3 regions of the Serpentinimonas sp. SMBJO2 genome follow, and region 1 is predicted to be linked to each of the others. Evidence: predicted binding sites of a transcription regulator. Region 1 holds the regulator's gene; each other region holds the start of a gene.
What was found. The regulator FNR, encoded in region 1, switches genes on or off when oxygen is low (the NO sensors DNR and NnrR bind a similar motif). The targets are predictions, from matches to a motif close to TTGATNNNNATCAA.
Positions count from the first base shown of each region.

Region 2: a site for FNR is predicted at 4,660-4,673, ahead of AAAZ40_RS04635 (DUF3149 domain-containing protein). Genes of this name have one in related genera too.
Region 3: a site for FNR is predicted at 5,717-5,730, ahead of AAAZ40_RS04780 (fatty acid desaturase). Genes of this name have one in related genera too.

Region 1 covers NZ_CP150628.1:1,846,614-1,856,007, reverse strand. Annotated here, with positions in the region: gene ccoO (cytochrome-c oxidase, cbb3-type subunit II) at 1-366, shown strand, start outside; gene AAAZ40_RS08570 (cbb3-type cytochrome oxidase subunit 3) at 387-524, shown strand; gene ccoP (cytochrome-c oxidase, cbb3-type subunit III) at 554-1,459, shown strand; gene ccoG (cytochrome c oxidase accessory protein CcoG) at 1,484-2,914, shown strand; gene AAAZ40_RS08555 (hypothetical protein) at 2,974-3,279, shown strand; gene fnr (fumarate/nitrate reduction transcriptional regulator Fnr) at 3,314-4,033, opposite strand; gene hemN (oxygen-independent coproporphyrinogen III oxidase) at 4,184-5,563, shown strand; gene AAAZ40_RS08540 (sulfite exporter TauE/SafE family protein) at 5,602-6,312, shown strand; gene aceA (isocitrate lyase) at 6,554-7,885, shown strand; gene thrS (threonine--tRNA ligase) at 8,142-9,394, shown strand, end outside.
Region 2 covers NZ_CP150628.1:1,023,698-1,033,091, reverse strand. Annotated here, with positions in the region: gene AAAZ40_RS04660 (cytochrome c1) at 1-301, opposite strand, end outside; gene AAAZ40_RS04655 (cytochrome b) at 338-1,762, opposite strand; gene petA (ubiquinol-cytochrome c reductase iron-sulfur subunit) at 1,783-2,379, opposite strand; gene pdxA (4-hydroxythreonine-4-phosphate dehydrogenase PdxA) at 2,536-3,558, opposite strand; gene AAAZ40_RS04640 (Nif3-like dinuclear metal center hexameric protein) at 3,555-4,352, opposite strand; gene AAAZ40_RS04635 (DUF3149 domain-containing protein) at 4,410-4,595, opposite strand; gene AAAZ40_RS04630 (S1C family serine protease) at 4,704-5,867, shown strand; gene tatC (twin-arginine translocase subunit TatC) at 5,904-6,689, opposite strand; gene tatB (Sec-independent protein translocase protein TatB) at 6,708-7,238, opposite strand; gene tatA (Sec-independent protein translocase subunit TatA) at 7,298-7,564, opposite strand; gene AAAZ40_RS04610 (histidine triad nucleotide-binding protein) at 7,733-8,092, opposite strand; gene AAAZ40_RS04605 (DUF4870 family protein) at 8,125-8,499, opposite strand; gene AAAZ40_RS04600 (phosphoribosyl-ATP diphosphatase) at 8,496-8,888, opposite strand; gene hisI (phosphoribosyl-AMP cyclohydrolase) at 8,942-9,370, opposite strand.
Region 3 covers NZ_CP150628.1:1,046,557-1,055,950, forward strand. Annotated here, with positions in the region: gene AAAZ40_RS04745 (lytic transglycosylase domain-containing protein) at 1-590, shown strand, start outside; gene grxD (Grx4 family monothiol glutaredoxin) at 648-983, opposite strand; gene AAAZ40_RS04755 (BaiN/RdsA family NAD(P)/FAD-dependent oxidoreductase) at 1,066-2,304, opposite strand; gene argF (ornithine carbamoyltransferase) at 2,339-3,295, opposite strand; gene AAAZ40_RS04765 (acetylornithine/succinylornithine family transaminase) at 3,320-4,525, opposite strand; gene AAAZ40_RS04770 (DUF3579 domain-containing protein) at 4,782-5,126, shown strand; gene rpsT (30S ribosomal protein S20) at 5,308-5,613, opposite strand; gene AAAZ40_RS04780 (fatty acid desaturase) at 5,837-6,979, shown strand; gene AAAZ40_RS04785 (DEAD/DEAH box helicase) at 7,128-8,606, shown strand; gene AAAZ40_RS04790 (symmetrical bis(5'-nucleosyl)-tetraphosphatase) at 8,619-9,394, opposite strand, start outside.

The DNA.
Region 1 (9,394 bases):
ACCATGCGCTACGGCCACTTCTCGCTCGCGGGCGAGTTTGTGTACGACCGCCCGTTCCAGTGGGGCTCCAAGCGCACCGGCCCGGACTTGCACCGCATCGGTGGCCGCTACTCCGACGAATGGCACCGCCAGCACCTGATGGATCCGCGCTCGCTGCGCCCATACTCCAACATGCCGGCTTACCCCTGGCTGGCTGAGCGGCCCGTGAATGCAGAGGCCATGCCGCAGCGGCTGCGTGTGTTGCAAATGCTCGGCCACCCCTACACAGACGAGGAAGTCGCCGGCGCCGCCGCTGCCGTGGAGGGCAAGACCGAGATGGATGCCCTGATCGCTTACCTGCAGGTTCTGGGCACAGCGGTGCGCTGAAGCGACCAGGAGCAGAGCGCATGGATATCAACGACTACCGAAGCATCGTGACCGTGGTCAGTTTGGTGGTGTTCTTGGGCATCGTCTGGTGGGCGTGGTCCAAGCACAACAAGGGCCGTTTCGATGACGCCGCCCAACTGCCCTTCAAGGAAGATTAAGCCGCGCACTCACTCACAAGAGAAACATCATGAGCGACTTCACTAGCGAATTCTGGCATTTTTACGTGGCCGGGCTGAGCCTGATCAGCATCCTGGCCTGCTTTGTCCTGCTGTGGTACAGCAGCAAGGTCAAGGTCACACCGACCGAAGACAACTCCACCGGCCACGTCTGGGACGAGGACATCATCGAAAAAGACAACCCGCTGCCGAAATGGTGGGTCTGGATGTTTGTCATCACCATCGTCTTTGCCCTGATCTATGGGCTGTTGTACCCGATGTTTGGCAAATTCCCGGGCTTGCTGAACTGGACTTCAGTCGGGCAGTATCAGGCTGAAAAGGCCGCCAACATTGCTGCCGTGGCACCCAAGTTCGAGGCCTTTGCGCAAAAGTCGGTCGAGCAGTTGGCCGCCGACCCGGTGGCGATGCGCATCGGTGAGAGCCTGTTCATGAACAACTGCGCCGTCTGCCACGCCGCCGACGGTCGCGGCAGCCTGACGTTCCCCAACCTGGCCGACAACGACTGGTTGTGGGGCGGAGACGCCGAGGCCATCAAGGTCTCGATCACCCAGGGTCGGGTGGCGGTCATGCCGCCCTTGGCCGAAGCCGTGGGCTCCCCGGAGGACGTCACCAACGTGGCGCACTACGTGTTGAGCCTCTCGGGTGCGCCGCACGACAGCGTGCGCGCAGCCGCCGGCAAGGCCAACTTTGCCACCTGCATCGCCTGCCACGGCGCCGATGGCAAGGGCAACACCGCCATGGGCGCGCCCAACCTCACCGACGACATCTGGCTGCATGGTTTTGGCGTCGATGCCGTGGTGCGCAGCATCAACGAAGGCATCATGAACGTCATGCCGCCACAAAACGTGTTGCTGTCCGAGCAGCAGATCCATGTGTTGACCGCCTACGTGTGGGCCAAATCCAACCGTCCGCAATAACACCGATTCGACGTCGTTCCTCAATTGTCAAATAGCACCCAACCGGATGGCGGCAACTCAGCCGCCAGACCGGACGAAATCGAGATATCGCTCTACGCCGACCGGCAAAAGATCTACCCGCGTTCCGTCGCGGGGGTCTTTACCAACTGGCGTTGGGCCATGGTCTGGCTGACCCAGATCGTTTTCTACGGCCTGCCCTGGTTGCAATGGAACAACCGGCAGGCTGTATTGTTTGACCTCGAAGAGCGCCGTTTCTACCTCTTCAACCTCGTGCTCTACCCGCACGACCTGATCTACCTCACCGGTCTGCTGGTCATCTCGGCGCTGGCCTTGTTCCTGTTTACGGCCGTTGCCGGGCGCCTGTGGTGCGGCTTTGCCTGCCCGCAGACGGTCTATACCGAAATCTATCTGTGGATGGAAAAGCTGGTCGAGGGCGACCGCACGGCCCGGATGCGACTCGATCAATCCGGCCATACGCTGGAAAAATACGGCAAGAAAACCCTCAAGCAAGCGCTCTGGATCGCGTTTGGCTTGTGGACCGGCTTCACCTTCGTCGGCTACTTTACGCCCATCCACGAGCTGTGGGCGGCGGTTTGGGCAGCCCAACTCGGGCCTTGGCAAACCTTCTGGATTCTGTTCTACGGTTTTGCCACCTACGGCAACGCCGGCTACATGCGCGAGCAGGTGTGCAAATACATGTGCCCCTACGCGCGCTTTCAGAGCGCGATGTTCGACCGCGACACGCTCATCGTCACCTACGACGAGCAGCGCGGCGAACCGCGCGGGCGGCGCTCGCGCAACGCCGATCTGGCGCAGCTCAAGCTCGGCGCTTGCGTCGACTGCTCGCTGTGCGTGCAGGTTTGCCCCACGGGCATCGACATTCGCAAGGGGCTACAGTACGAATGCATAGGCTGCGGCTCCTGCGCCGACGTCTGCGACCAGGTCATGGACAAGGTGGGTTACGAGCGTGGTCTGGTGCGCTTCACGACCCAGAACGGGGTGCAGGACAAGCTCAGCCGGGCCCAGATGTGGCGCCGCGTGCTGCGGCCCCGCGTCCTGGTCTATGGCGCCATTTTGCTGCTCATCACCGTGGCGCTGTTTACCAGCCTGTACCTGCGCACCCCGCTCAAGGTGGACGTGATACGCGACTCGAGCGTGCTGTCGCGCATCGTGCAGCAAGGCCAGATCGAGAACGTTTACCGCTTGCAACTGCTCAACGCCACCGAACGCGAGCAGCACTTGCGCATCAGCGTGCAGGGCTTGCCAGGTTTGCAGATGGTGTCAGAGTCTGAGCTCAAGCTGGCCCCAACCGATGCGCGCTCATTGGCCGTCACCTTGCGCCTGCCTCCTGGGGTCAGCCCGCCTGGTGCGCACCCGATCGAGTTTCAAGTGCAAGCCCTGGGAGCCGATGGGTTTACGGTGCGGCAGGACTCGGTTTTCATGGTGCCGCGCTGAACCCACGCTGGCAGCAGCGTCTTTTGAACTTTTCGCATCCGACCTTACACTCACCGATCATGAACAGCACCACCCCGAAGGCTCCTCCCCCCCAAGCCGCTCGCCCTTGGTACCGCGAGCCTTACGTGTGGTTGGTGCTGGGTTTGCCGGCGTCGTCGATCGCGCTCTCGATGGCGCTGGTGACCACGGCGGTGATGAACCGCGACCCAGTGCTGGACCGCAACGCGCCCATGGTGCCTGCCGACCAGCGCCGTCTGCAGATGATGACGCCCGAGCAGCGCGCCACCTATCTGGCCAGCCTGCGCCCGGCACGTGAGGCGCGCAACCACGCCGCCAGCCCGGAAGTGCCCCCGCCGCGGGAGTAAGGCGAACAGGTCGCGCTCGACGTGGGCGTGGTGTTCAGTTGCGCATCGGCGGGTTCACCAGCCGCTCCAGTGCCTGCGTGTCTTTGATCTGCACGTAGCGCTGGCGCACATCGATGATGCCGTCTTCCATGAAGCGCGAAAAAGTGCGGCTCACGGTCTCGAGTTTCATGCCCAGGTAGCTGCCGATCTCTTCGCGCGTCATGCGCAGCACCAGTTCGGACTGCGAAAACCCGCGTGCGTGCAAGCGCTGCACCAGATTGAGCAAAAAGGCCGCCAGCCGCTCCTCGGCGCGCATGGTGCCCAGCAGCAGCATCACGCCTTGGTCGCGCACGATCTCGCGGCTCATGATCTTGTGCACGTGGTGCTGCAAGGCGCTGAACTCGCGCGACAGTTGCTCGATGCGGTCAAAGGGCAGCACGCAGACCTCGGCGTCTTCGAGCGCGATGGCGTCGCAGGCGTGCTGGTCGTGCACGATGCCATCCATGCCGATGATCTCGCCCATCATCTGAAAGCCGGTGACCTGGTCGCGGCCGTCGGCGCTGGTGATGCAGGTCTTGAAAAAACCCGAGCGCACCGCGTACAGTGCGGTGAAGGCATCGCCGGCGCTGAACAGCGACGCTCCGCGTTTGATGCGGCGCCGATTCGATATGATCTGATCGAGATGCTCGAGTTCTTGCGGTTTGAGCCCCATAGGCAAGCACAACTCGCGCAGATTGCAGCCAGAACAGGCGACTTTGATGCTCTGAATATCCATGTAAGCGCGGCCAAATAGTGCGCGAAGCTTAACCCATGTGTGGCCGTGTGGGCGTGGGCGCCAAAGAAAACAAAAAATGGGCTAGGCTTGACTCAGGTCAAGGGTGATGGGGGCTGTTCGGTGCATATTCTCGCACCAGGAGAAATTTTTGTGAAACCTGTCATCGACGAGGGGTTGCTGCGGCGTTTTGACGTGCCCGGCCCCCGTTACACCTCATACCCGACCGCCGACCGCTTCGTCGAAGCCTTTGGCGAGCAAGACTATGTGCAGGCTTTGCGCCAGCGCCATGCCGGCTCGCTGGCCTTGCCGCTGTCGATCTACGTCCACATTCCGTTTTGCGATTCGCTGTGCTACTACTGCGCCTGCAACAAGGTCATCACCAGGCACCACAGCAAGTCGGCCGAGTACCTGCGCTACCTCACGCGCGAGCTCGAGTTGCAGTGCAGCCACCTGGGGTCGGGCCACAGCGTGTCGCAGATGCACCTCGGTGGCGGCACCCCGACCTTCATGTCGGATGAGGAACTCAGCGATCTGGTGGCGATGGTGCAGCGTCACTTCAAGCTGGTGCCGGGGGGCGAGTATTCGATCGAGGTCGATCCGCGCACCGTGACCCCCGCGCGGCTGGAGCATCTGCACCGCCTGGGTTTCAACCGCCTGAGCTTTGGGGTGCAGGATTTTGACCCCACGGTGCAAAAGGCCGTGCACCGCATCCAGCCCGCCGAGCAGGTGTTCGACTTGGTGGCGGCGTCGCGACGCATCGGTTTTGAATCGGTCAACGTCGATCTGATCTACGGCCTGCCGCAGCAGACGCCCGAGTCGTTTCGCCATACGCTGGAGCGCGTGCGCGAGCTGCGCCCAGACCGCATCGCGCTCTACGCCTACGCGCATCTGCCCGCGCGCTTCAAGCCGCAGCGGCGCATCGTGGCCGCCGAACTGCCGCCCGCAGCCGACAAGCTGGCCATGCTCGCGATCTCGCTCGAGGTCTTCAACCAAGCGGGTTACGTCTATGTGGGCATGGACCACTTCGCACTGCCCACCGATGCCTTGGCGGTGGCCAAGCGCCAGGGGCGGCTGCACCGCAATTTTCAGGGCTACAGCACGCAGCCTGACTGCGATTTGATCGCCCTGGGGGTCTCGGCCATCGGCCGCATCGGCGCCACCTACAGCCAGAACGCCAAGACGCTCGAGGAATACTACGACCACCTCGACCAGGGGCGGTTGCCGATCGTGCGTGGGCTGGCGCTGAGCCGCGACGACCTGCTGCGCCGCGCGGTGATCATGGCCCTGATGTGCCAAGGGCGGGTGGATTTTGAGGCCATCGGGTTGGCGCACCTGATCGAGTTCAGCAGCTTTTTTGAACCCGAGCTGGAGCGCTTGCGCGAGTTCGAGGCGCTGGGCTTGCTGCGCCTGAGCGCAGGCAGCATTGAAGTCAGCGACACCGGCTGGTACCTGGTGCGCGCCATCGCCATGCAGTTCGACCGGCACTTGCAGCAGGATCGGGACCGGGCGCGCTTCTCCAAAATCATCTGAACGCTGCAGCGCCGCGGCCAAACTGCTAGAGTCGGCCTATGTTTGAATCGATGCTGCTTTCGGCGCTGGTGATGGGCTTGGTGGGCGGTCCGCACTGCATCGCCATGTGTGGCGCCGCTTGCGCCGGCATTGCCCACGCCGGCGAGCCGCGGCGCGTGCGCGCCCTGTTCACCTTCCAATGCAGCCGCTTGCTGGGCTACGCGCTGTTGGGCGCGCTGGCCGCCGGTACCGTGCAGGGCCTGGCCTGGATGGGGCAGCACACCGCCATCATCCGCCCGCTCTGGACGCTGATGCACGTGGCGGCGCTGCTGCTGGGGCTGGTGCTGCTGCTGCAGGCGCGCCAGCCAGCCTTCATCGAGGGCTGGGCGCAAGGAGTGTGGCGGCGTGCGCGCCCGCTCATGAACCGGCTCGGGCCCAGGGCGCCGGCGGTGCTGGGCGTGGGCTGGGCGCTCATGCCCTGCGGGCTGCTGTATTCGGCGCTGCTGGTGGCCTCGCTGTCGGCCAGCGTGGTCAATGGCGCCGCCATCATGGCCGCTTTTGCGCTGGGTACCATGGTCTCGCTCACGGCCGCGCCGTGGCTGTTGCTCAAGCTCAAAGACGCGCGCAGCGGCGGCTGGGGCATTCGTCTGGCGGGTCTGGCGCTGGTGCTGGTGTCGGGCGTGGCGCTGTGGATGGGCATCGCGCACCCCACGGGTTTGTGGTGCGACGCGCCGGTGGCTTTTTTGCATACCGAGTGCATGGTTTCATAATGCAAAAAACCGCGCTGCTGCACTGCAATAATTTTTTCCTTATAAGAAAATCCGTTTCTCAATACAAAATACAATCTATAGGCCATTGTTTTACAATGGCTATTTTTTTGTCTTGTATAAGACATAAGATTTACGACTGACCCCCTCTGCGGTCTTACACTACAGGCAAGGGCGCGGTGCATCGGCTTGTCAACCGATCCCCGAAGCCCAACCCGGTTTTTTCAACCTTCAGGAGTGAAGCATGTCCTCTGCCATCAACAAACAACTCAGCCGCCAGCAACAGATCGAGGCGCTGGAGCTCGACTGGGCGCAAAACCCGCGCTGGAAAGGCGTCAAGCGCGGCTACAGCGCCGCCGACGTGGTGCGCCTGCGCGGCAGCGTGCAGCCCGAGTACACGCTGGCGCAAAACGGCGCCCGCACCCTGTGGGAGCGCGTCAACGGCGGCGCCAAGAAGGGCTATGTGAATGCCTTTGGGGCCATCACCGCTGGCCAGGCGATGCAGCAGGCCAAGGCCGGGCTGGAGGCGGTGTACCTGTCGGGCTGGCAAGTGGCAGCCGACGGCAACACCTCCGAGACCATGTACCCGGACCAGTCGCTCTACGCCTACGACTCGGTGCCGACCATGGTGCGCCGCATCAACAACACCTTCAAGCGCGCCGACGAAATCCAGTGGAGCCGCGGCATCGAGCCCGGTTCGCCTGAGTTCATCGACTACTTCCTGCCCATCGTGGCCGACGCCGAAGCCGGCTTTGGCGGCGTGCTCAACGCCTTCGAGCTGATGAAGAACATGATCGCCGCCGGCGCTGCCGGCGTGCACTTCGAAGACCAGCTCGCCGCCGTCAAGAAGTGTGGCCACATGGGCGGCAAGGTGCTGGTGCCGACGCAAGAAGCGATCGAAAAACTGATCGCCGCGCGTTTCGCCGCCGACACCATGGGCGTGCCCACACTCATCCTGGCGCGCACCGACGCCGAGGCCGCGAACCTGATCACCAGCGACCACGACGCCAACGACCAGCCCTTCCTCACCGGCGAGCGCACCCAAGAGGGCTTTTACCGTGTGCGCAACGGCCTCGAGCAGGCCATCAGCCGCGGCGTCGCCTACGCCCCTTACGCCGATCTGGTGTGGTGCGAAACCGGCACGCCCGACCTCGGCTTTGCGCGCGAGTTCGCGCAAGCCGTGCACGCCGCCTGCCCGGGCAAGCTGCTGTCGTACAACTGCTCGCCTTCGTTCAACTGGAAGAAAAACCTCGACGACGCGACCATCGCCAAGTTCCAGGACGAACTCTCGGCGCTGGGCTACAAGTACCAGTTCATCACGCTGGCTGGCATCCACATCAACTGGTTCAACACCTTCCAGTTCGCCCACGCCTACGCCCGCGGCGAGGGCATGAAGCACTACGTCAACATGGTGCAAGAGCCCGAGTTCGCGGCGCGCCAACAGGGTTACACCTTCGTCTCGCACCAGCAGGAAGTGGGCGCGGGTTACTTCGACGACGTGACCACCGTGATCCAGGGCGGCTCGTCCAGCGTCAAGGCGCTCACGGGCTCGACCGAAGAAGAGCAGTTCCACTGATCGGCTGAAACAAGCAGGGCAGGGGAGCGCCTGAGCCCGGGGCACGAGCCTCGGGCTTTTTTGTGGGAAAATGGCGCGGTTGATTCACCGGCAAGAACCAGAAAGGCAGCTTGGGTTATGACACCGCGAACTCGGATGGAGCATCCACCGGCCCTTTGAGGGGCGGCAGTACGCGCCTGCTTTTTAGTCTGTCCCTCTGCGCGGCCTTGGTGCCGCGTTTTTATTTTCTGCCCCCAATTTACCGCCCCACCGCACCATGTTGACCCTCACCCTCCCCGACGGCGCGCAGCGCCAGTTTCCCGGCCCGGTCACGGTGGCCGACGTGGCCGCCTCCATCGGCAGCGGCTTGGCCAAGGCCGCGCTCGGGGGCAAGGTGGATGGTGAGTTGGTGGACGCCTCGTTCCTGATCGAGCGCGACGCCGCGCTGGCCATCGTCACCGCCAAAGACCCGGAGGGGCTGGAGCTGATTCGGCACTCGAGCGCGCACCTGCTGGCCTACGCGGTCAAGGAGCTGTTCCCCGATGCGCAGGTGACCATCGGCCCGGTGATCGAGCACGGTTTTTATTACGACTTCGCCTACAAGCGAGCGTTCACGCCCGAAGACTTGGTCGCGATCGAAAACAAAATGCTCGAACTCGCCGCCAAGGACGAAAAAATCGAGCGCCGCCTGCTGGGGCGCGACGCCGCGGTGGCGCACTTCAAGGCCCAAGGCGAGCACTACAAGGCCGAGATCATCGCCGGCATCCCGAGCGACGAAGCCCTGAGCCTGTACCGCGAGGGCGCCTTTGAAGACCTGTGCCGCGGCCCGCACGTGCCCAGCACCGGCAAGCTCAAGCACTTCAAGCTCATGAAAGTGGCCGGAGCCTACTGGCGCGGCGACCACCGCAACGAGATGCTGCAGCGCATCTACGGCACCGCCTGGGCCAGCAAGGAAGACTTGCAAGCCTACCTGCGCCGGCTCGAAGAGGCCGAACGGCGCGACCACCGCAAGCTCGGGCGCGAGCTCGACCTGTTTCACATCGACGAACATGCGCCGGGGCTGGTGTTCTGGCACCCCAAGGGCTGGACGCTGTGGCAGCAAGTGGAACAATACATGCGCGGCATCTACCGCCAGCACGGCTACCACGAGGTGAAAGCGCCGCAGATCCTGGAGCAGACGCTGTGGCAGAAAACCGGCCACTGGGACAAGTACCGCGACCACATGTTCATCACCGAGAGCGAAAAGCGCGACTACGCCCTCAAGCCCATGAACTGCCCTGGCCACATCCTGATCTACAAACAGGGGCTCAAGAGCTACCGCGACCTGCCGCTGCGCTACGGCGAGTTCGGCCAGTGCCACCGCAACGAACCCTCGGGCGGGCTGCACGGCATCATGCGCGTGCGCGGCTTCACGCAGGACGACGGCCACATCTTCTGCACCGAAGAGCAGATTCTGGCCGAATGCGACACCTTCACCCAGGTGCTGAAAAAAGTCTATGCCGATTTTGGCTTTCACGACATCCTGTACAA
Region 2 (9,394 bases), 820 kb from region 1:
CCTTGGCGTCGGCCGGGCTGATGGCGGCCTGCATCAGATCACCCACGCGGCCGTCGGTGAACAGAAAGTTGTCGCGAATCTGGCGCTCGGTCAGGCCCAGTTCCTTGAAGCGCTTGTAGCGCTCGAACGAGGCCGAATGGCAGCTCAGGCAGTAGTTGATGAACAGCTTGCCGCCGCGTTGCAAGGCCTCGACGTCGTTGCTCAGGTCGGGGGCACGGTCCAGCGGGAACGCGCCTTTGGCCGCCACCGCGCCCGAGACCAGACCAAACGCCAACAGGCCAGCCACAATCCATTTTTTCATATTCGTTGACTCCAGCGTATGCGTAGGATCGGCTGATCAGTGCGGGGTGAAGCTGACGCGGCCAGGCACCGGCTTGAACTCACCCAAGCGGCTCCACCACGGCATCAGCAGGAAAAAGCCGAGGTAGAACAAGGTGCCGAACTGCGAGAAGCGGGTGCTGATGACCGATGGCGGCAACACCCCGTAGTAGCCCAGGATGGCAAAGTTGATGACAAAGGCGCCATACAGGTACTTGTTCCAGGTCGGGCGGTAGCGGATGGAGGCCACCGGCGAACGGTCAAACCAGGGCAGGAAGCACAGAATCACCACCGCCGCGCCCATGACGACCACGCCCCAGAACATGGCGTCGAGGCCGAGCATGGCCAGTGTACCGACCACGGCGCCGCCCAAGACCAAGCCCTTGCCCTTGAGGGTCAAGTGGCTGCGGAACAGGGCCAGGAAGGCCGCCACCCAGGTACAGGCCACCAGCACGTACATGAACTCGGTGGTCACGGCGCGCAGCATCGAGTAGTAGGGTGCAAAGTACCAGACCGGGGCGATGTGCGCCGGCGTGACCAGCGGGTCGGCGGGGATCAGGTTGGTGTACTTGAGAAAGTAGCCGCCGCCCGAGGGCGCAAAGAACACCACGGCCGAGAAGATCATCAGGAACACGCCCACGCCCATCAGGTCGTGCACCGAGTAGTAGGGGTGAAACGGGATGCCGTCGAGCGGCTTGCCGTTGGCGTCCTTGTGCTTCTTGATCTCGATGCCGTCGGGGTTGTTGGAGCCGACTTCGTGCAGCGCGATGATGTGCGCCACCACCAGGCCCAGCAGCACCAGCGGCAGCGCGATCACGTGCAGACTGAAGAAGCGGTTCAGCGTCGCGTCGCCGACCACGAAGTCGCCGCGGATGAGCAGCGCCAGATCGGGGCCGATGATGGGGATGGCGACGAACAGGTTGACGATCACCGCCGCACCCCAGAACGACATCTGGCCCCACGGCAGCAGGTAGCCGGTGAAGGCGATGGCCATCATCACCAGCAAAATGCCACAGCCAAAGAGCCAGATCAGTTCGCGCGGCTTGCGATAGGAGCCGTAGATCAGGCCGCGGAACATGTGCAGATAGACCACGATGAAAAAGAACGAGGCCCCGGTGGAGTGGATGTAGCGGATCAGCCAGCCCCACTCGACTTCGCGCATGATGTACTCGACCGAGGCAAAGGCCACCGGCACGCCGGCGGCGTTGAGCGTCGCGTCGGGCTTGTAGTGCATCACCAAAAAGATGCCCGAGACGATCTGGATCACCAGCACCAGCAGCGCCAGCGAGCCAAAGAAGTACCAGAAGTTGAGGTTTTTGGGCGCGTAGTATTCGGACAGATGCTCTTTGTAGAGCTTGCTGAGCGGAAAGCGGTTGTCGATCCAGTTGAGCAACTGCTCGCCCGCCGGGGCGTTGGGGGAGATTTCTTTGTATTCGGCAGCCATGATCTTCCTTTTGCGTGCCTTCAGGCTTGTTGGTCTTCGCCCACCAGGAGCAGGGTGTCGCTCAGGTACATGTGGGGCGGGACTTCGAGGTTGTCGGGTGCCGGCATGTTGGCAAACACGCGCCCCGACAAATCAAAGGCCGAGCCGTGACAGGGGCAGAAGAAGCCGCCCGGCCAGTCGGCCGGCAACCCGGGCTGGTCGCCCATGGCAAAACGCGAGGTCGGCGAACAACCGAAGTGGGTGCAGATGCCCACCGCCACCAGAAACTCGGGCTTGATGGATCGATGGCGGTTGAGCGCGTACTCGGGCGTGGGGAAGGTGCGGCGCTCGGATTCGGGGTCGGCCAGGCGCGGCTCGACGCGTTCCAGCGAGGCCAACATTTCGGGCGTGCGGTGCAGGATCCAGACTGGGCGCCCGCGCCACTCGACCACCATTTTTTCGCCCGGGGCCAGGCGCGAGATATCCACCTCGACCGAGGCCCCGGCCGCGCGCGCACGCGCAGAAGGTTGAAATGAACTGACGAAGGGGACGGCGACCGCGGCTGCCCCCACGCCGCCCATGGCGCAGGTGGAAATCAGCCAAACACGGCGACCGTTGTCAACGGCGGCTTCGCTCATGGGAATCTTTCTGTGACGTGAGGACTCGGGAGTCGGGGCGACAAAGCCAGCGCAGCTGCTTCAACGCCCCAAAGCACAGCGCATTGTAAGGGATTGAAACCAGCCAGCGCCCAAAACCCTTGGCAGCACTTGGTAACCACCGGCGGTATTTCCCGCCTACAGGGGCCGATCTGTGTGTGCCAACGCAGCGCGCACTGCGGCCAGCAGACTGGAGGGGTCGGCGCTGCCACTGCCGGCCAGATCGAAGGCGGTGCCATGGTCTGGGCTGGTGCGCAAGAACGGCAGGCCCAGCGTGGTGTTGACGCCCTGCTCCAGCCCCAGGTACTTGACCGGAATCAGCCCCTGGTCGTGGTACATGGCCAGCACGACGTCGAACTCGCCACGGCGCGCGCGCATGTACACCGTGTCGGGGGCAAAGGGGCCATGGGCGTCGATGCCCTCGGCCTTGGCGGCCGCGATGGCCGGCGCGATGTGCTCGATTTCTTCGCGCCCAAACAGCCCGCCCTCGCCCGCGTGCGGGTTCAGGCCCGCCACCGCGATGCGACACCGCGGGCGCGCCAGCACCTGCGCAAAATGCCGGTGCGTGAGCTGCAGGCTTTGCAACACCTGCGCCTGGGTCACGGCGTCGATGGCCGCCCGCAAGGGCAGGTGCACGCTCACCAACACCGTGTGCAGCTCGGCGTTGGAGAGCATCATGCGCACCGGCAACTGCTCCACGGCGCAGCCCACGTGCGCCGCCGCCAGCGCCTGCAGCATCTCGGTGTGGCCGGGATGGTGGATGCCGGCGGCGTGCCACGCCCCTTTGTGAATCGGGGCGGTGACCAGCGCCGCCGCCTCGCCGCGCAACACCGCCGCCGTGGCCACTTCGACGGCGCGGGCCGCAGCGCGCCCGGCCACGGCGCTCACTTGACCCAAGGGCGGCAGCTCGGCCACGGCCGGCAGCGGCAGCAGCGGCACGCAGCGCGGCGGCAGCGCGGCCGCCTGCTGCCAGTGCTCCAGCACGGCCAGCGGCAACAGGCCACCGCTGAGGGCCACGGCGCGGCGCATCACGGCCAGGTCGGCCACCACCACGCAGCGGCTGGCCCAGTCGGGCTGCAAGCGAAACACCTGCGCGATCAGCTCCGGCCCCACACCGGCCGGGTCGCCCATGCTGATGGCGATGGGGCGCGGCGCGTTCATGCCGGGTTGTCGATGTCGATGAACTGGTGCGTCAGGCCCAGCTCGGCGGCCACCGCCGCCCCCAGCGCCGGGGCGCCGTAGCGCTCGGTGGCGTGGTGGCCGCAAGCCAGATAGGCCACGCCGCATTCGCGCGCCAGGTGCGTTTGCGGCTCAGACAGCTCACCGGTGATGAAGGCATCGGCCCCGGCGGCGATGGCCGCCTCGAAATACCCCTGCGCCCCGCCGCTGCACCAAGCGATGCGGCGCAAAGGGCGGCCGGGGGCGTCGATGAGCGTCACGGGCCGCCCCAGTTGCTGCTGCACGTGCGCCGCCAGGGCGCTGGCGTCGGGGCAATCGGTGTGGCCGACAAAGCCCAACTCCTGCTCGCCAAAGCGGCCCCAGCCGTCGGCCAAGGGGCTAAAACCCAGGCGCTGCGCCAACTGGGCGTTGTTGCCCAGGCTGGGGTGGGCGTCGAGCGGCAGGTGGTAGGCCAGCAGGCTCACATCGTGCGCCAGCAGCAGCGCCAGCCGCTGCTTCAGCCAACCGGTGACGCAAGCGCCTTGACCGCGCAAGAACAGGCCGTGATGCACCAGAATGGCATCGGCCCCGGCGGCGATGGCGCGCTCGATCAACTCGCGGCTGGCCGTGACGCCGCTGACCAAGTGCCGCACCTGCGCTCGGCCCTCGACCTGCAGGCCGTTGGGGCCATAGTCTTGAAAGCGCTCGGGTTGCAGCGTGGCATCGAGGCGCTGCAGCAGCAGGCCGCGCTCGACGGCCTGCGCAACAAGACCGCAAGGGGCTAAGGATGTAGGCATGGCGCAACCCGCTCGGACACACAAGGTGCCCGATTGTCGCACCCGCCGCGCACGGGCTTAAGCCTGCCCGGACGGGCGACCCAGCGGGCCTTGCTTCGAGCGCTGCTTTTCTTCGCGCTCCGACTCGTGCATCTTGGTGACAAAATAGCGGTAAAACCACGCCGCCATGACGATCACGCCGACGATGGTGACGATGCTGAGCAAACCGTAGGTGGTTGAAAACAGCTCATTCCAGGCCTCCATGACCCTTCCTTTCATGTGGGATTAAAAGACAGCCCGATTGGATGCCAGCTTCATCGCCGGCGCCTTGACGCAGGTCAAACTGTGCGCAAAAGACAGACAGAATCCAAAATGAAACAGACTTGGCTGTTGTTTTCCCAAACCGTGACGGTGCTGCTGGCGGCCTGGTTCGTGGTCGCCACCTTGCAGCCGCAGTGGCTGCAGCGCCCAGTGCAGCTGCGCACCGTGCCGCTGCTCGAAGCCGCCCCCGGCGCGGCACGCAGCGAAGCGGTGGCCGCTGCCAGCCTGAGCGCGGCGGCACAGCTGGCGGCGCCGGCGGTGGTGAGCATCAGCGCCCGTCAGGCCCCGCAGCGCCACCCGCACGCCGACGACCCCTGGTTTCGCTTCTTTTTTGGCGAGCAGGCGCCGCGCTCGCCCCAAACCGGGCTGGGCTCCGGGGTGATCGTCAGCAGCGCCGGCCACGTGCTCACCAACCACCACGTGATCGACGGGGCCGAGGAAATCGACATCCAGCTCAGCGACGGCCGACAGGCTCTGGCGCGGGTGGTGGGCACCGACCCCGACACCGACCTGGCGGTGCTGCAGATCGATCTGCCCGCGCTCCCGGTGGCGGTGCTGGGCGACTCCGACGCGCTGCGCGTGGGCGATGCGGTGCTGGCGATCGGCAACCCCTTTGGCGTCGGGCAGACGGTGACCAGTGGCATCGTCAGCGCCTTGGGGCGCACGCAACTGGGCATCAACATCTTCGAGGATTTCATCCAGACCGACGCCGCCATCAACCCCGGCAACTCGGGCGGCGCGCTGGTCGATGTGCAAGGCCACCTGATCGGCATCAACACCGCCATCTTCACGCGCTCGGGCGGGTTCATGGGCATCGGTTTTGCCATCCCCACCTCCACCGCGCGCGAGGTGCTCAAAGCGATCGTGCGCGACGGCGCGGTGACGCGCGGCTGGATCGGGGTCGAGCCGCAAGCCATCACGCCTGACTTGGCGCAGCACTTTGGTCTGCGCCAGCAGCGCGGCGTGATCATCATCGGCGTGCTGCGCGATGCCCCCGCAGCGCGGGCCGGAATTCGACCCGGCGACGTGGTGTTGAGCGTGGCCGGTCAGCCCATCCCCGATGTCGCGGCGCTGCTGGCGGCGGTGGCCGCCTTGCCCCCAGGGCAGCCGGCGCCGCTGGAAATCGAGCGCCGGGGCGAACGCCTGGCGCTGCAGGTGACGCCGGGGCGGCGCCCACCGCCGCCAGCTGCGCAGGCACCGGACCCTGCGCGCTAGGGGCGGCGCTCCAAGCACCGGTCGCTTCGTTCAGGTCTAGTCCGCTGCCTCGGGTTCTTCGGGCGCTTGGCTGAAGCGTTTGAACCAGCTTGCCCCCCAAATGCCCACCTGATACAGCAGGCACATCGGTATGGCCAGCGCCAGCTGCGAGATCACGTCCGGCGGCGTAACGATGGCGGCGATGACGAAGGACAAGACGATGAAGTAGCCGCGAAAATCCTTGAGCTGCTGAATGCTCGCCAGGTTGAAGCGCACCAGCAGCAGCACCACCACCGGCACCTGAAACGCCAGCCCGAAGGCCAGGTAGAGCGACAGGATCGCCTGCACGTAGGAAGCGATGTCGGGCGTGGCGGCGACGCTGTCCGGGGTGAAGCCCTGGATGAAGAAGAACATCTGGTCGAGCACGAAGAACTGCACGAACGCGATGCCCCCATAGGCCAACAGGCTGCCGATGAAGATCAGCGGCAGGGCAAAGCGCTTTTCGTGGCTGTACAAACCGGGGGCGACGAAGGCCCACAGTTGGTACATGAGCCAGGGCAAGGCCATGATCATGGCCGACATCAGCAACACCTTGAGCGGCACAAAGAACGGGCTGAAGACGCCGACGGCGATCAGCTTGGCGTCGGGCGGCATGTGGTTGCGGATGGGGATGGCGATGAAGTCGATCAACCCACCGGGCCCGGGCCAGATCGCCAGCCCGATGGCAAATACCACCACGCCGGCCAAGCTGTAGAGGATGCGGTCGCGCAACTCGACCAGGTGCTGCACGAAGGGTTGCTCGGTGCCGGCGAGCTCATCGGCCTTGGGGGTGGGGTCTGCCATGGGAGTGCTCGAGGGGGATCAACGCGAGGGCGTCATGGCGCTGGGAGAGACCGGGTAGGTCTTGGGCCGGTGGCGCGCCACCCGCGCCGCGCCCGACTGCACGAAGCTGCGCTGGCCGGTGCGCGCCTTGTACCACTTGGGCACCGCTTGCTGGCGCAGCCTGAAACTCTTTTTCGGGCGCGAAAACGGCGGATAGACCGAGTGCCCGAGCGAGTACGCGGGGTGGGGATCGGCGCGCGGCGTGGCCTCGGGTGCTTCAGCTGCCCCGGAGCCCTCGAGGCCCGCCGTGGCTTCCATCCAGTCTTTCTCGAAGCTGCCGACGCCGGCTTGCACTTCGCGCGCCGCACCTTCGACCGATTCTTTCATTTTCTTGAGCTCTTCGAGGTCCATCGAGCGGTTGACCTCGGCCTTGACGTCGGCCACGTAGCGCTGCGCCTTGCCCAGCAGGGTGCCCACGGTGCGCGCCACGCGTGGCAGCTTCTCGGGCCCGATGACCACCAACGCCACGACCGCAATCAGGGCGATCTCTGAAATTCCAAAATCCAGCATGCAAGGCTTTCAGTGCAGCCGGCCGCAGCCCCAAGCCGACGGCCGGCGCGGCGCTTTGATCAAGGCTTGGTCTTGGCTTCGACGTCGATGGTGTTCTTGTCGGTTGCCGCCGGGGTCTGCCCGACCTGTGCGGTGGTCGTCGTGGCGGCAGCGCCTGCCCCGTCTTCGGAGGCCGGCCCATCCGCCTGCTGCTGCTTCATGCCATCCTTGAAACCTTTGACGGCCCCACCGAGGTCGGAACCGATGTTTTTGAGCTTTTTGGTGCCAAACACCAAGATCACCACCAGCAAAACGATCAGCCAGTGCCAAATCGACAACGTACCCATGGCAAACTCCTGCGTCGGGGCCAAGGCAGCCCCGGGTTCGATTGATTACAAGACCGGCCGATGGTTCACCACCGGCCCAAACGGCTATTGTCACCGATATGGATGAGAAAGTCCGGATTGCAAGGCCACACGGTGCAAATCTTGGCCGGGCGCGCGGGCGGGCGCGGCTCAGCCCTTGCGCCAGGGGCGCGGTCCACCGATGACGTGCACGTGCAGGTGCGGCACCTCTTGCCCGCCCTCGGCGCCGTTGTTGCAGACGATGCGAAAGCCGCCTTCGGGCCAGGGGCGGCAGCCCTGCTCGAGCGCCAGCCTGGGGGCCAGGCACATGATCTTGCCCATCAGGTGCTCGTGCTCGGGCCCGAGCTGGGCCATGGATGGCAGGTGCAGCTTGGGCACGATCAGGAAGTGCACCGGGGCCCAGGGGTGGATGTCGTGGAAGGCGAGCAGGTCGTCGTCTTCATGGACCTTGCGGCTGGGGATCTGGCCGGCGATGATCTTGCAAAACAGGCAGTTCGGGTCGTGGCTCATGGGGCTTGCGTGCAGTGGGGGGAGCGTAGGCTTCAAAGCGGCAGCGGCTTGCGGTCGTTCCAGTATAGAAGCCCTTTGACCAGCCGGTAGATGACCCAGACGGTGGCCGCAAACAGGATCGCAAAACCCACCAGCAGCACCACGGTCAAGGCCCCCAGCACGAACCAGCACAGCCCCCACCAGAAGGTGCGGATCTGCCAGCGGAAGTGGCTCTCGTACAGGGTGCCTTGGGCGTCTTCGCGCTTGACGTAGTTGATGACGATGGCGATGATCGCCGTCACCCCAAGCAACCACGACAGGGCGTAGAGGAGGTAGATGATGAGCGTGAGCTGGCGCAGGCTGGCGAGCTCGTCTGGGGTTTTGCCGCCGGGGTTGCGGCCGGTGTCCGGACCAAAGGTGTCGTTCAAGCGGCCTCCCCTCGTTGCTGGTGCCCATCCTGTTGGCGCTGCTGCAGCTTGCGCAGCGCCTTTTCTTCCAGGCCGCTCAGGCCCTCGCGGCGCGCCAGCTCGGCCGCCACGTCGGCGGGCGAGAGGCCGAAATGCGCGAGCGCGATCAGGCTGTGAAACCACAGATCGGCCATTTCACCCACCAGCGCCTGCGCGCTGCCGCGGCCGTGCTGCAAGTCCTTGGCCGCCATCAGGGTTTCACCGGCTTCTTCGGCGATTTTTTTCAGGATCGCATCCGGCCCCTGGTGCAGCAGGCGCGCCACGTAGCTGCGCGCCGGGTCGCCACCGTGCGCAGGCTTGCGGGTCTCGATCAGGGCGGCCAGGCGCAACAGAGTGTCGTCGGCGCCCATGGCCGGGGCCGGGCTGGAGGCTGTAGGGGGGGTGCTCATGTGCAGGATGGAGTTTAGCGGTAGATCGATTCGGGGTCTTTGAGCACCGGCTCCACCGTCAGCCAGCGCCCGCCAGCCGCCTGCCCGCCCGGCCCCGCAGGCGCGGCCGCTTGCCAGCGCAGATAAAAACAACTGTGGCGGCCGGTGTGGCAAGCGATGCCGGGCTCGTGCCCGAGCTGGGTGACCTTGAGCAGCAGCACGTCGGCGTCGCAGTCGAGCCGGATTTCGTGCACCTGCTGCACGTGCCCCGATTCCTCGCCTTTGTACCAGAGTTTGGCGCGTGAGCGGCTGTAATACACGGCGCGCCCCAAGGCCGCTGTTTGCGCCAGCGCCTCGCGGTTCATCCAGGCCAGCATCAGCACGTCGCCGCTGCTGGCTTCTTGGGCAATCACCGGCACCAGCCCGTGGGCGTCCCAGCGCACGGCGTCGAGCCAATCGGTCATAAACGCAAATCTCCGTTTGAGGGG
Region 3 (9,394 bases), 800 kb from region 1:
TGGCTTGCACGGCAGCAGCCACAGCCGCTGCGTGGCCGCTGCGCCCGGCGGCTGCCAGCCAGCTCGAGGAGCCGCTGGCCGATTCGGTGCGCCACGCCTTGCGCGCTGCGGTCGAGTTCGCCGACCCGCTCGAGCCCGAGTTTGCCAGCACCGAGGCGCGCATGGCCTACCTGCGCTGGCTCAAGGCCATCAGCCCGCGGCTGGCGCGGCACAAGCCCGACTTCAACCAACGCCTGGAGTTTTTGCAAACCCTGTGGTACGAGAGCCGCCGCGCTGGCCTCGATGAGTCGCTGGTGCTGGGCCTGATCCAGGTCGAGAGCGGCTTCAGGCAGTTTGCGATCTCGGTCGTGGGGGCGCGCGGTTATATGCAGATCATGCCGTTTTGGGCGCGTTTGATCGGCGATGGCGACGTGGGCGGCTTGTTTCACCTCAAAACCAACTTGCGCTTCGGCTGCGTGATCTTGCGCCACTACCTGGACCGCGAACGCGGCGACCTGTTCATGGCGCTGGGGCGCTACAACGGCAGCCGCGGCCGCAGCGCCTACCCAAACGCCGTGTTTGCGGCGCAGCGGCGCTGGCAGATCGGCTGAGGGGGCTCGGCCCAAGGTGGCCAGCCCAAGGCGCCTGCCAGCTCGAGAGGTCGGGTTTCAGGCCTTGGAGGCGCTCGAGGCGGCCAGCACCTGCTGCAGCTCGCCCGATTCGTACATCTCCATCATGATGTCGGAGCCACCGATGAATTCGCCGCGCACGAACAGCTGCGGAATCGTGGGCCAGTTGCTGTAGTCCTTGATGCCTTGGCGAATTTCGGGGTCTTCGAGCACGTTCACGGCCTTGACGGCGCTGGCCTCGACGCCGCAGGCCTTGAGGATTTGCAGCGCACGGCCCGAAAAGCCGCACATGGGGAAGGTGGCAGTGCCTTTCATGAACAGCACGACGTCGTGCGTTTTGACCAGGCTGTCGATGCGTTGTTGGGTGTCAGTCATGGGGGTGGGTGGTTGGCAAGAGGAAGGCTGGCAAGGTGGCGGATTATCCCTCAGCCCCTGTTTTTCTGCAGCGCCTAAAACCCTACGGGCTGCAGTGGCTGGCTTTGGCCAGCGCCAGTGCGCAGGCGTGGGCGCTGGCCCAGGCCCACTGGAAGTTGTAGCCGCCCAGCCAGCCGGTCACATCCACCACTTCGCCGATGAAGTACAGCCCCGGCTGCGTGGATTCCATGCTTTGCGAGCACAACTGGCGCGTGTCCACGCCGCCGCGCATGACTTCGGCCTTGGCCCAGCCCTCGTCGCCGTGGGGCGTGGGTGCCCAATGGTGCAGGCTGGCCGCCAGCTGCGCCAGCGCCTTGTCGCTGCAATCGCTCACGGGGCGCTGCCAGTCGGGGCGGTGTTGGGTCCAGAGCTCGCACAGGCGCTGTGGCAGCTGCTGGGCCAGCAGGTTGGGCAGCCGTTTGCGCACCCCCGCTGCCTTGGCCGCCAGCAGCGTGGCTTCGAGCGCGGCTTGGGGATGCAGGTCGATGCGCAAGGGCTGGCCGGGGTTCCAGTAGCTCGAGATTTGCAGCCCCGCCGGGCCGCTCAGGCCGCGGTGGGTAAAGAGCAGGTCTTCGTCGAAAGCCATGCTTTTGTTGCCGGTTGCGATCTGCACAGGCAGCGCCAGGCCAGCCAGGTGCGCGAAGGGGGCCCAGCCAGAGGGCTCGAAGGTGAGCGGCACCAGCGCCGGCCGGGGCGCGACGATGGGCAGCCCAAACTGCTGCGCCAGCCGCAAGCCCCAGTCGCTGGCGCCGATCTTGGGCACCGGCAGGCCGCCCGTGGCCACCACCAAGGCGTGCGCCGCCACCGTTGCGCGCTCGGTTTCGAGCCGGTAGCGTGGACTGCCTGGCGCGCCGTCGTGCCAGTGCACGGCGCGCACGCCGCAGGGTTGCCAGTGCGTCACGCCGCCGGCGCCGCATTCGCGCAGCAGCAGGTCGATCAGATCTTGCGCCGAGCGGCTGCAAAACAGCTGGCCCTTGTGCTTTTCCTGCCACGCCACACCGTGGCGCTGCAGCAGGGCGATGAAGTCGGCCGGGGTGTAGCGCGCCAGCGCCGAGCGGCAAAAGGCCGGGTTCTGGCTCAGGAAGTGGCGCTGCGGCTGGCGCGGGTCGAGCTCGCGGTTGGTGAAGTTGCAGCGTCCGCCGCCCGAGATGCGGATCTTTTCGGCCACCTTGGGCGCGTGATCGAGCAGCAGCACGCGCAAACCGCGCTGGCCGGCGATGCCGGCGCAAAACAGCCCCGCCGCGCCCGCGCCGACGATGGCGACGTCAAACACCGGGGTCATGCAAGCAGAGTCGTGGGGTGCGCGGGCTTCGGGCTCACTGCCGGCCCAGCAGCAGGTATTCCATCAGGGCCTTTTGCACGTGCATGCGGTTTTCGGCCTCGTCCCAGACCACGCTCTGCGGGCCGTCGATCACTTCGGCCGCCACTTCCTCGCCGCGGTGCGCGGGCAGGCAGTGCATGAACAGCGCCTCGGGGTGCGCTTGCGCCATCAGCCGTGGCGTCACGCACCAGGCGCCGAAGGCGTGCTGGCGGGCGGCGTTTTCGGCCTCGAAGCCCATGCTGGTCCAGACGTCGGTGGTCACCAGATCGGCCCCGGCGCAGGCATGCAGCGGGTCGTCAAACACCTGCCAGCAGTTGCCCGCAGCGGCCACGCCCGCGATGTCGGGCTTGACCTCGTAGCCGCTGGGGGTGCTCACGCGCACGCCAAAGCCCAAGATCTGCGCCGCCTGCAGCCAGGTGTTGGCCATGTTGTTGCCGTCGCCCACCCAGGCCACCGTCATGCCGCGCAGCGCCCCCACATCGAGCGTGCCGTCGGCGCGGCGGCCGCGGTGCTCGAGCCAGGTAAACAGATCGGCCAGAATCTGGCACGGGTGGAATTCGTTCGTCAGGCCGTTGATCACCGGCACGCGCGAGTGCGCGGCAAAGCGCTCGATCTTGCTCTGTTCGTAGGTGCGGATCATGACCAGGTCGGTCATGCGGCTGATGACGCGCGCGCTGTCTTCGATCGGCTCGGCGCGCCCGAGCTGGCTGTCGCCGGTGGTCAGGTGCACCACGCTGCCGCCCATCTGGTACATACCGGCCTCGAAGCTGACGCGGGTGCGCGTGCTGGCCTTCTCGAAGATCATGGCCAGGGTGCGGTCGCACAGCGTGTGGTGCTTTTGGTAGGTCTTGAACTTGTGCTTGATGAGCCAGGCGCGCTCGAACAGGTAGGCGTACTCGGCGGCGGTGAAATCCTTGAACTGCAGGTAGTGCTTGAGGGCGGTGGCTGACATGGAGGGCGCTCTGCAAAGAGGGGGTTAGGCGGCCAAGGGTTCGGTCAGCAACTGCTTGATCTGGGGCACCAGCAGGGCCACGATCTCGTCGGCCTCGCCGCCGCTGAGGATGAGCGGCGGCACCAGGCGCACCACGCGCTCGGCGGTGACGCTGATCAGCAGCCCCGCCTCGGCGCAGCGCTCGACCAGCACGGCGCAGGGGCGGTCGAGCTCGATGCCGATCATCAGCCCCTTGCCGCGCACCGCACGCACGCCAGGCTCGTGCATGAGCTGGGTCGTGAGCAGGGTCTGCAGCTGAAAACCGACCTTGGCCGCGTGCGCGAGCAGGCCGTCTTCTTCCATGATGCGGATGGTTTCGATGCCGGCGCGCAGCGCCAGCGGGTTGCCACCAAAGGTGCTGCCGTGGTTGCCGGGCTGGAACAGCTGCGCCGCTTTGGGGCCCGCCACCACGGCGCCGATCGGCACCCCCGAGCCCAGCCCCTTGGCCAGCGGCATGACGTCGGGCACGATGCCGGCCCACTGGTGCGCGAACCACTTGCCGGTGCGGCCCATGCCGCATTGCACCTCGTCGATCATCAGCAGCCAGTCGTTGGCGTCGCACAGGGCGCGCACCTGCTGCAGGTAGTCGGCGCTGGCCGGGTGTACGCCCCCTTCGCCCTGAATGGCCTCGAGGAACACCGCCACCACATTGGGGTTGCCGTCTGTGGCGCGGCGGATGGCTTCGGCGTCGTTGAGCGGCACGCGGATGAAGCCCTCGACCAGCGGCCCAAAGCCGGCTTGCACCTTGGGGTTGCCGGTGGCGCTCAGGGTGGCGATGGAGCGGCCATGAAAGGCTTTCTCGTAGACCACGACCTCGGGCCGCTCGATGCCCTTGTCGTGGCCAAACTTGCGCGCCAGCTTGAGCGCGGCCTCGTTGGCCTCGAGCCCGCTGGAGCAGAAAAACACATTGCTCAGGCCCGAGCGCTCGACCAGCAGCCGCGCCAGTTGCTCGGTGTAGCGGTGGTGGTAGTAGTTGCTGATGTGCATCAGGGTACCGATCTGCTCCTGCAGCGCCGGCACCAGCTTGGGGTGCGCGTGCCCAAGCGTATTGACGGCGATGCCGCCCAGCGCATCGAGGTAGGCCTTGCCGTGCACATCCCAGACGCGGCAACCCTTGCCGTGCGCGAGCTCGATCGGCACGCGGCCATAGGTGTTCATGACGTGCGGTTGCACCGGGGCGGCTGGCAGCATGGATCGAGTCCTGATCGAAAAGTGAGTGAGAGGAAGGGGGAAGGGCGATGCCCGACCCTCGGCACCGCCAAGGGTAGAAGCGAACATTGTAGGCGCAGCTCGAGGCGCAAAGGCGGGCGCAGAAGCGGGGAATTCGAGCGCAAGTCTTATATAAGATAGAATACTGCCATCCACCCATCGGTCTCTACCGGTTCAGCACGTGCAGCGAGCGATCCTCGGCGGCGGCTGGCGGACTCCCTTTAAGGCCTGAACCCCCATGGTCTCCCCGAGCGCCAATGAAGTCTTCATTCAGGGCCGCACCCGCAGCGGCAAACCCTTTCGCCCCAGCGACTGGGCCGAGCGCCTGTCCGGGGTGATGAGCCCTTTTCACCCGGCAGGGCGGATGCCGGGCGCGCACCTGGGCTACTCGCCTTGGTGCATACCCAAGGTGATCAACGGCGTCAAGTGCGTGGTGCTCAACACCGCCTTGCGCGACTACGACCCCATGGCTTGGGACTTCGTGATCGGCTTTGCGCGCGACAACGAGCTGGAGGTGGTGGAGGCGTGTCTGCTGCCCGATCGGGATGCCATCAGCCCAGCGCCTGGCGATTCGACCCCGTGAGCCAGACTTCGGGCACTGCAGCGCCGCCAGGCGGACAGGCCTGTGGTCAGACAAAAAAACCGCCCCGAGAGGCGGTTTTTGCAGGGTGAGCGGGGTTTGCTGGCAGCGCACCCGGTTCAAACGGCAGGCGGTGTGGGGGCTGAACAGCCCCCCGGGCCTGGGCGGTCGGTCTGGCTGGTGGTCAGGCCGCTGCGGTGGGGGTGGCCAGGGCCTTGACTTTGGCCGACAGGCGGCTCTTGTCGCGGGCGGCCTTGTTCTTGTGGAAAATGCCTTTGTCGGCCACAGTGTCGACCACGCTCTGCATCTGGGCAAAGAGCGCGCTGGCTTGGCTCTTGTCGCCGGCCAGCACGGCCTTTTCGACCTTCTTGACGGCGGTGCGGTACTTCGAGCGCAGCGAGGTGTTGGCGGCGTTGAGCTTGACGTCCTGGCGCGCGCGTTTGCGGCCTGAGGCCAGGCGGGGGTTCTTTTTCTTCGGCTTGGTGGCCATGTGTGGGTTCCTTGAGTGGTTTGTGGATGTTGCCAGCAAAACCCTGCATTATAGACGCAAGCCGCTGCTCTGGGCTAGAATAGACTGTTGTTTCTTGCAGTCTTTGATCGCGGTCAAGCTGGTGTAAGGGCGGGCAGGATAGAATGTTCGGATGCAGTTTTGGGCTGCCCGCAATGTGTCCGGCACGGCCTGCGCGCTGGCATTTTATCCCTTGCTTTTCTCGATGCACACGACACCAGACCCCCTAAGCGGCGTGCAGCCGCCCCCAGCCGCAGCCTCTGCTGCCTCTGAGCGCCCGGTTCCTGCCGGGGCCCCGCTGCCGCACCGCAAGGTCATCCGCGGCTGGATCACGCCGTTGGCCGAGCGCCGCACCGCCATCGCGGTGGCGCTGCTGGTGCTCGACTGGGCCATTTTTGCCGCCCTGATCGCCGGCACCATCGTGCTGCAAGCCTGGTGGGCCAAGCTGCTGTGTGCGCTGGCGGCGGGTTTCGTGATCGGGCGCTTGTTCATCATCGGGCACGACGCCTGTCACCAGAGCTACACCCCGCACCGCGGCCTGAACCGGGTGCTGGGGCGCATCGCCATGATCCCCTCGCTCACCCCCTACAGCCTGTGGGAGGTGGGTCACAACGTGGTGCATCACGGCTACACCAACCTCAAGGGCGTGGATTTCGTCTGGGCGCCGCTGACCAAGGCCGAGTTCGAAGCGCTCTCGCCCGGCCGCCGCGCCCTCGAGCGCATCTACCGCAGCGGTTGGGGCCCGGCGCTGTACTACCTGATCGAGATGTGGTGGCTGCGCATGTTTTTTCCGCGCAAGACCTACATGGGTACGCAGCGCAGCGAGTTCATTTGGGACGGGGTCTTCGTCGCGGCGGTGGCGCTGCTGTGGATCGCCGGCCTCGTGTGGGCGGCGCTGGCCACCGGGCAGCCGGTGTGGCTGCTGATCGTCATGGGTTTCGTGGTGCCGTTCCTGTTCTGGAACGCCATGATCGGCTTCGTGGTCTATGTGCACCACACCCACACCAGCGTGCAGTGGCACGACGACAAACACCTCTGGGCCAAGGCGGCGCCCTTCGTTTCGACCACCGTGCACCTCAAGTTCCCCTACCGCATCGGCGCGCTGGTGCACCACATCATGGAGCACACCGCGCACCACGTGGACATGAGCGTGCCGCTGTACAAGCTCAAAGAGGCGCAGCAAAAGCTCGAAGACATGCTGCCCGGACGCATCATCGTGCAGCAGTTCAGCTGGCGCTGGTACTTCGAGACCGCACGCAAGTGCAAGCTCTACGACTTCACCCAGCGCTGCTGGACCGACTTCCAGGGCCGCCCGACCAGCGGGCAGGCGCCGTCTTACGCCGTTTGAGCCGCGCCGCCGTCTTCTTGCGTCTTTGCTGCACCGGCGCCGTGCCGGTTGACGGGAGGGTGTGCGGCCGCTGGCGTTGCGGGCGCACCACAGCCCACCCGTTTCGGTTTTTTGCTTTGTCACGTTGTGGTGCGACAATCCGCCTTAGATGAATCCTGCTTTTTCTGAACTCTCGCTGGCCGAGCCGCTGGCCCGTGCCGTGGCCGAACTCGGCTTCACATCCATGACGCCGATCCAGGCGCAGGCGATTCCGGTGGTGCTGCAAGGCCGCGACGTGATGGGCGCGGCCCAGACCGGCACCGGCAAAACCGCCGCCTTTTCCTTGCCGCTGCTGCAGCGCCTGCTCAGGCATGCCAGCGCCTCCACCTCGCCGGCGCGGCACCCGGTGCGCGCACTGGTGCTGCTGCCCACGCGCGAGCTGGCGGTGCAGGTGGCGCAGCAAATCGAGCTCTACGCCAAATACACCGAGCTGCGCAGCACGGTGGTGTTTGGCGGCATGGACATGAAGCCGCAAACCGCCGAACTCAAGCGCGGGGTCGAGGTGCTGGTGGCCACCCCGGGGCGGCTGCTGGACCACATCGAAGCCAAGAACTGCGTGCTCAACCAGGTCGAATACGTGGTGCTCGACGAAGCCGACCGCATGCTCGACATCGGTTTCCTGCCCGACCTGCAGCGCATTCTTTCGTATTTGCCCAAGCAGCGCACGACCTTGCTGTTCTCGGCCACGTTCTCGTCCGAAATCAAGCGCTTGGCCTCGAGCTACCTACAAGACCCGGTGACCATCGAGGTCGCGCGCTCCAACGCCACCGCCGCCACCATCGAGCAGCGCTTTTACCGCGTCGAAGAAAACGACAAGCTCCAGGCGCTCAAACAGGTGCTGCGCGAGCGCGAGATCGGCCAGTCGTTTGTGTTCGTCAACAGCAAGCTGGGCTGTGCGCGGCTGGCGCGCACGCTGGAGCGCGACGGCTTCGTCACCACGGCGCTGCACGGCGACAAGAGCCAGGACGAGCGCCTCAAGGCGCTCGAAGCCTTCAAGAGCGGCGCGGTGCAGCTGCTGGTGTGCACCGACGTGGCGGCGCGCGGGCTCGACATCAAAGACGTGCCGGCGGTGTTCAACTTCGACATCCCGTTCAACGCCGAAGACTACGTGCACCGCATCGGCCGCACCGGGCGCGCCGGGTCTTCCGGGCAGTCTTTTTCCTTTGTCAGCGGGCGCGACGCCAAGTCGCTGGCCGACATTGAAAAACTGCTCGGCAAAAAGCTCGAGGTGGAGCCGCTGGAGATCGAATCGGATCGGCGCCGTTTCGGCGGCGAGCCGGGCCGCATCAACGACGGCCAGCGCCTTTGGCACGACCCGCGCGGCAGCAGCGATCTGCGCGCCCTGCGTCCGCAACGGCCAGCGCGCCCGGCTGCCGACCCGTTCTTTGAACAGCCCTACCAGCCCAAGTTGGCACCCGAGGTCAAGCCCGAGTGGGAGCTGCAGTCTGCCAAGGCCGGCACGGGGGCGCGCACCGGGTCGCCATTCATCCGCTCCAAACGCAAGGTGGCGGCCTTGTTCAAGGCTGCAGTCGTGGTCGAGTCTGGCGCCGCATGCGAGCCACTGCCCCGCCCCGAGCCGGTGTCCTGAGGCGAGGGGTTTTCAGCGCCCCGGCTTCAGTTCCTGTGGGCACTGCACCTTGATGATGAGCGGCGCATGCGTCGATGCGGCTGCGGGCAGCTGGGCTGCGCTCAGGCAGCCACCCCAGACGCAGCCGGTGTCCAGCGCCAGCAAATCGGGCTGCTTCAGCGGCCCCAGCGTGGACCAATGACCAAAAGCGATCGGGTTGCCTGCCGTCAGGCGGCCTGGCACCTCGAACCACGGCAGGTAGCCGGCTGGCGCGGCGGCAGAGCCGTCTTTGCTGGTGAACTCCATGCTGCCGTCGGCGCGGCAAAAGCGCAGCCGCGTCAGCGCGTTCACCACCACGCGCCAGCGCTCGGCCCCTTGCAGATCGTCGCTCCAGCGTTCCGGCTGGTCGCCGTACATGTGCTGCAAAAAATCCCCAACTTCGGGCCCGGCCAGTTGCTGCGCCACTTCGCTGGCCAGCGCCAGCGTCTGCGCCGTCGTCCACTGCGGCAGCACGCCAGCGTGCACCAGCAGCCAGCCCTGCACCTGCAGGGCCAGCGGGCGCTGGCGCAGCCAGTGCAGCAGGGCGGCGGCGTCGCTGGCTTGCAGCACGTCGCCAAAGCTGTCGTGGCGGCTGGCGCGCCGCACCCCGTGCGCCACCGCCAGCAGGTGCAGGTCGTGGTTGCCCAGCAGGCAATGCGCGGCGCCTTCGAGGGCGCGCAGGCGCCGCAGCACCGCCAGCGAGGCCGGACCGCGGTTGACCAGATCGCCCAGCAGGTAGAGCGTGTCGCGGCTGGGCGAAAAATCGATTT